Regions from separate parts of the Mitsuaria sp. BK041 genome, predicted to be linked through region 1. Evidence: riboswitches for the same ligand, from Rfam matches in the RefSeq annotation. Region 1 holds a riboswitch; the other holds the start of a gene.
What was found. Region 1 has a riboswitch for S-adenosylhomocysteine ahead of metH (methionine synthase). Riboswitches for the same ligand answer to the same signal wherever they lie in the genome.
Positions count from the first base shown of each region.

Region 2: another riboswitch for S-adenosylhomocysteine. It lies ahead of ahcY (adenosylhomocysteinase); the one in region 1 lies ahead of metH (methionine synthase).

Region 1 covers NZ_JACHYT010000002.1:1,212,368-1,215,569, reverse strand. The annotation lists gene FHT38_RS21210 (HD-GYP domain-containing protein) at 1-1,073, opposite strand, end outside; S-adenosyl-L-homocysteine riboswitch at 1,295-1,399, shown strand; gene metH (methionine synthase) at 1,550-3,202, shown strand, end outside.
Region 2 covers NZ_JACHYT010000002.1:923,646-926,847, reverse strand. The annotation lists gene FHT38_RS19870 (TlyA family RNA methyltransferase) at 1-528, opposite strand, end outside; gene ahcY (adenosylhomocysteinase) at 562-1,995, opposite strand; S-adenosyl-L-homocysteine riboswitch at 2,098-2,196, opposite strand; gene FHT38_RS19860 (HAD family hydrolase) at 2,269-3,060, shown strand; gene FHT38_RS19855 (hypothetical protein) at 2,988-3,202, opposite strand, start outside.

The sequences.
Region 1 (3,202 bases):
CCGATCAGCGCCGCCACCAGCGGTTCGCTCGCGCTGTGCCCGCGCTTGAGCACCATGCCCTCCTCGCCATTGGCCAGCCGGACCAGCGAGCCCGGCGGATAGAGGCCGATCGCCTTGATCAGCGCGGCGCCCGCCTCGTCGGGCTGCTGCAGCTCGTCCAGGTAGACCGCCCGCGCGGCCTGCGCCGCCGACAGCGCCCGGCGGTTGCGTCGCGGGCTCAATCGCGCGCCATAGACGTCGATGCGGCGCAGCAGGCGCGCCATCAGCTCCCCGTCCGCGCGGCCGGCCAGCGGGCCCGGCCCGGCGTCGTGATGCAGGCGGACCGCGGCCAGCCAGCCCTCGTCGTCGACCCCGATCCCTTGCAGCGTGGCCGCCGCGCGGTCGCCATGGCCGGCCAGCTGCTCGCGCTGCGCCTGGGCCAGCGCCTCGGGCCGCAGCGCATGCTGGTCCTGCTGGGCGGCGCTGTCCAGGTTCATCGTCAGCGCCGCCAGGCCCAGCGTGCGCCGGCGGCCCTCGCTCCAGCCGAGCTGGCGGGTCGTCATCTCCGCCAGCACCAGCGACAGCAGCGCATGCCGCGCGCTGTACTGCAGCGGCTCCTGGCCCGCGTCGTGCACCAGCATCGCCAGCGAGGCATCGGGCTGCTGCGTCAGACGCGACAGCACCGTGTCCAGCAGCTGCGCCAGGCGCAGGAGGAAGTCCGGCCGATGCGGATCGCGCAGCACCTGCTGCGCATGCCATTGCAGGTCGGCCCAGATGGCGGTGTGCGCCGGCCCCGTCGCCGTCGGCAGTGGCATGGGGCGCGTGGGCTTGTACTCGGCCTTGGCATTGGCCAGCGCGGACAGCGAGGCCCCCTGCAGCATCATCGTGTCGAGCTTGTGGGCGAGGGCGCGCTGGTACTCCCGCGTCTCGTGCGCCTGGACCCAGGGCCCGCGCGCCAGCAGCTCGCGCACCTGCGGCGTGTCGGGCAGCGGATGCCCGGCCGCGAACAGCAGGTGCCCCGCCGCGTCGCGCAGCGAGAACGTCAGCACCTGTCCCACGCGCAGGCTGTTTGAAGGAAGTTGGACCAGATCCACGTGGCCTTCCCGGCGACCGGACGTCGCCTCCTCGTTGTTGTCGTTGTCGGATGTCGCCGTGCCTGCGCCGGTTCCCTCCACCGCGGCACGCTGCGGGCGAGCATAGGTCCGCGCGAGGCTTCGGCAGGCATTCCGGCACGAACAAAGCAGGGCCGGACCGGTAGAATGCACGCCGTTTCCGCTGCCAGCAATGCCGCATTCGCGGCATCGGGGCGGCGGTGGTTTCCGAGGAGCGTTGCGACAGGTCCCGTCATCCGGGCGCCCGCCAGGCTCGGAACGGCGCGGTCGGACCCCGGGACCCCGCTGAACAACGACGCTCACCGTCCCGCCCCGCGCGGGGTTGCGGTGAGTTGCGCGGCCCCGTCTCGATCCAGCTTCCTCCAGCCTCGAAGAGCGCCGCCGCCATGTCCGCCCTCCCTCCCGCTTCCGACGCTTCCGACGCCAGCACCGCTCCGGGCCGCGCCGCCGTCCCCCCGATGAAGCTCTCCGGCCTGGAGCCGGTGGCCATCGGCGCCGGCACGCTGTTCGTCAACGTCGGCGAACGCACCAACGTCACCGGCTCCAAGGCCTTCGCGCGGATGATCCTGAATGGCGATTTCGAGCAGGCGCTGAGCGTCGCCCGCCAGCAGGTCGAGAACGGCGCCCAGGTCATCGACATCAACATGGACGAGGCCATGCTCGACAGCAAGGCCGCGATGGTGCGCTTCCTCAACCTGATCGCCTCCGAGCCCGAGATCGCGCGCGTGCCGATCATGATCGACTCGTCCAAGTGGGAGGTGATCGAGGCCGGGCTCAAGTGCATCCAGGGCAAGGGCATCGTCAACTCGATCTCGCTGAAGGAGGGCGAGACCGAGTTCCGCCGCCAGGCCAAGCTGATCCGCCGCTATGGCGCGGCCACCGTGGTGATGGCCTTCGACGAGACCGGCCAGGCCGATACCTACGAACGCAAGATCCAGATCTGCGAGCGCGCCTACCGGCTGCTGGTCGACGAGATCGGCTTCCCGCCCGAGGACATCATCTTCGACCCCAACATCTTCGCGATCGCCACCGGCATCGAGGAGCACAACAACTACGCGGTCGACTTCATCGAGGCCACGCGCTGGATCAAGGCGAACCTGCCCGGAGCGAAGGTCAGCGGCGGCGTGTCCAACGTGTCCTTCAGCTTCCGCGGCAACGAGCCGGTGCGCGAGGCCATCCACACGGTCTTCCTGTACCACGCGATCCAGGCGGGGATGGACATGGGCATCGTCAACGCCGGCATGGTCGGCGTCTACGACGAGATCCCCGCCGACCTGCGCGAGCGCGTCGAGGACGTGGTGCTGAACCGCCGCGAGGACGCGACCGAGCGGCTGCTCGAGGTGGCCGAGTCGGTCAAGGGCGCGGCCAAGGACGACAGCGCCAAGCTGGCCTGGCGCGCGGGCGACGTCGACGCGCGGCTGTCGCATGCGCTGATCCACGGCATCACCGATTTCATCGTCGAGGACACCGAGGAAGCCTGGCAGGGCATCCGCGCCAAGGGCGGCCGGCCGCTGCACGTGATCGAGGGCCCGCTGATGGCCGGCATGAATGTGGTCGGCGACCTGTTCGGCGCGGGCAAGATGTTCCTGCCGCAGGTGGTCAAGAGCGCGCGGGTGATGAAGTCCGCGGTGGCCCACCTGGTGCCCTACATCGAGGAGGAGAAGCGCCAGCTCGCCGCCGCCGGCGCCGACGTCCGGTCCAAGGGCAAGATCGTTATTGCCACGGTGAAGGGCGACGTGCACGACATCGGCAAGAACATCGTCACCGTGGTCCTGCAGTGCAACAACTTCGAGGTCGTGAACATGGGCGTGATGGTCCCGTGCCAGGACATCCTCGCCAAGGCCAAGGTCGAAGGCGCCGACATCATCGGGCTCTCCGGCCTGATCACGCCCAGCCTGGAGGAGATGCAGCACGTCGCCGCGGAGATGCAGCGCGACGACTACTTCCGCGTGAAGAAGATCCCGCTGCTGATTGGCGGCGCCACGACCAGCCGCGTGCACACGGCGGTCAAGATCTCGCCGCATTACGAAGGGCCGGTGGTCTACGTGCCCGACGCGTCGCGCTCGGTGGGCGTGTGCTCGGACCTGCTGTCCGATGAACGCGCCACGCGC
Region 2 (3,202 bases), 290 kb from region 1:
CAGCAGCGCCTGGCCTTGCGGCTTGAGCCAGCCGGCCACGTGCTTGATCGTGCCGATCATCGAGATGAAGCTCAGGTCGCCCACGACGAGGTCGAAAGGCTCGGCGGGCACATAGTCCTTCACGTGCATGCCTTCGAGGGCCGTCACGCGCGGGTCGGCCTTCAAGGTCTCGTGCAGCTGGCCGTGGCCGACGTCGATGCCGGTCACGTGCGCCGCGCCGGCCTTGAGCAGCACGTCGGTGAAGCCGCCCGCGCTCTGGCCCATGTCCAGGGCCGAGAAGCCGGTCACCGACACGCCGACCTTGGCCAGCGCACCCTCGAGCTTGAGCCCGCCGCGCGAGACGTAACGCAGTTCGGCGTCGTTCGTCACGCGCATGGGGGTGGTCTCGGGCAGGTCCTCGCCGCACTTGCGCACGACGGTCCAGCCCTTGGGGCCTTCCCACTCGACCGCGCGTGCGTCGATCAGCCGCTGGGCAGCCGAGCGCGTGGGCGCCAGGCCAAGGGAAAGAAGCCGCTGATCAGCACGCATGGTCGGGTCTCGGTTCAGTCGACGGTCAGTCGATCAATAGCGGTAGGTGTCGGGCTTGTAGGGGCCGGACTTGGACACGCCGATGTAGGCGGCCTGCTCGTCGGTCAGCTCGCTCAGCTGCGCGTTCAGCGTCTTGAGTTGCAGGCGCGCGACGTGCTCGTCCAGGTGCTTGGGCAGCACGTAGACCTGGCCCACGGCATACGCGTCCTTGTGCGCGAACAGCTCGATCTGCGCGATGGTCTGGTTGGCGAAGCTCGACGACATCACGTAGCTCGGGTGGCCGGTGCCGCAGCCCAGGTTCACGAGGCGGCCCTTGGCCAGCAGGATGATGCGCTTGCCGTCCGGGAAGATCACGTGGTCCACCTGCGGCTTGATCTCTTCCCACTCGTACTTCTCGAGCGAAGCGACGTCGATCTCGTTGTCGAAGTGGCCGATGTTGCAGACGATCGCGTTGTGCTTCATCGCGGCCATGTGCTCGTGGCGGATCACGTTCTTGTTGCCGGTCGTGGTCACGAAGATGTCGGCCTTGTCGGCGGCGTATTCCATCGTCACGACGCGGAAGCCCTCCATCGCGGCCTGCAGCGCGCAGATCGGATCGATCTCGGTGACCCAGACCTGGGCCGACAGCGCGCGCATCGCCTGCGCCGAGCCCTTGCCCACGTCGCCGTAGCCGGCGATCACGGCGATCTTGCCGGCGACCATGACGTCGGTGGCGCGCTTGATGCCGTCCACCAGCGACTCGCGGCAGCCGTAGAGGTTGTCGAACTTGCTCTTGGTGACCGAGTCGTTGACGTTGATCGCGCGGAACAGCAGCGTGCCCTTGGCCGACATCTCCTTCAGGCGATGCACGCCGGTGGTCGTTTCCTCGGTCACGCCGATGATCTCGGCGCTCTTGCGGGTGTACCAGGTCGCGTCTTCGGCGATCTTCTTCCTGATCGCGGCGAACAGGATGCGCTCTTCCTCGCTACCCGGATTGGCCAGGACCGACAGGTCCTTCTCGGCCTTCTGGCCCAGGTGCATCAGCAGCGTCGCGTCGCCGCCGTCGTCCAGGATCATGTTGGGGCCTTCGCCCGCCTGGCCCTTGGCGCCGAACTCGAAGATGCGGTGGGTGTAGTCCCAGTAGTCTTCCAGCGTCTCGCCCTTGTAGGCGAAGACGGGGGTGCCGACGGCGACCAGCGCGGCGGCGGCGTGGTCCTGCGTCGAGAAGATGTTGCACGAGGCCCAGCGGACTTCGGCGCCCAGCGCCTGCAGCGTCTCGACCAGCACGGCGGTCTGGATCGTCATGTGCAGCGAGCCGGTGATGCGCGCGCCCTTGAGCGGCTGGGCCGCGGCGTATTCCTCACGGATCGCCATCAGCGCGGGCATCTCGCTCTCGGCGATCTTGATCTCCTTGCGGCCCCAGTCGGCCAGCGACAGGTCTTTGATCAGGTACTGGTCTTGGGCCAGCGGCTTCAGTTGGGCGTTCATGCGGACTCCTGCGAGGAAGGGCCGTCGACGCCAGCGATCAGGACATGGGGAGAAGTGGGGAGGGCACTTGCCGCTCGGTCCTCACCCGGCCTGCGAAGGGTCGACGGGTGAGCGCGGTTGCCATGGCCGCGGGCACGTCGCCGCGCGGCGGTTCCGAGCCTGGCCTCGATGGGATGGGAGGTCGCAACGCTCCTCGGAACAGGGCGCGATTGTAGACATGTTCCGTTCGACGGCTCGATGACAGCGTCACGGTCGGGGCCACAATCGCCCCCCATGCGAACGATCCCCCCGCTCAGCGACTGTCCCCGCGCGGCCTGGCTCCCCCTGCGCGGGGTGCTGACCGACATCGACGACACCCTGACGGCCGAGGGCGACATCGCCCCCGCCGCGCTGGCGGCCCTGCATCGGCTGCAGGGCGCCGGCGTCCCCGTCATCGCGATCACCGGCCGGCCCGCGGGCTGGAGCGCGCCCTTCGCGTTGGACTGGCCCTTGCGGGGGATCGTGGCGGAGAACGGCGGGGTGCTGCTGCACCGGGAGAACGACGCGCTGGTCACCGAGTTCGCCCAGGACGACGCGACGCGACGGGAGAACTTCGCGCGTCTGCAGGCCTGCGCGGGGGCGATCGTGGCGACGGTGCCGGGCGCCCAGCTGGCGCGCGACAGCGCGGGGCGGCTGACCGACATCGCGGTCGACCACAGCGAATTCACGCGGCTGGACGACGACGCGATCGCCGCCGTCTGCGACCTGATGCGCGCCCATGGGCTGGTGGCGACGGTGAGCTCGATCCACGTCAACGGCTGGATCGGGGAACACAGCAAGTGGACCGCCGCGCAGTGGGCGGTGAGGCGGCTGACCGGGCGAGCGTTCGATCCGCGGGAGTGGGTCTATGTCGGCGACTCGACGAATGACCAGCTGATGTTCGAGCGGGTGCCCCTGTCGGTGGGGGTGGCCAACATCGCGCGTTTCCTGCCGATGCTGGATCACCCGCCGGCCTACGTCACCGCCAGCGAGCGCGGCGACGGTTTCGCGGAAGTGGCCCGCGCCTTGCTGGCCGCAGCCGCCTGAGGGCGGGCCGGCGCGTCCTCGAGGACCGGGACGCGCGGCCGGGGCTGGCGCCCTTCGACCGGATCCCAGGCATGCCGCCCGACCAGCGCCGACACCCCCGGCCAGTCATGCCCGCGCGGCAGCACCCGCGCCAGGCTCGCAT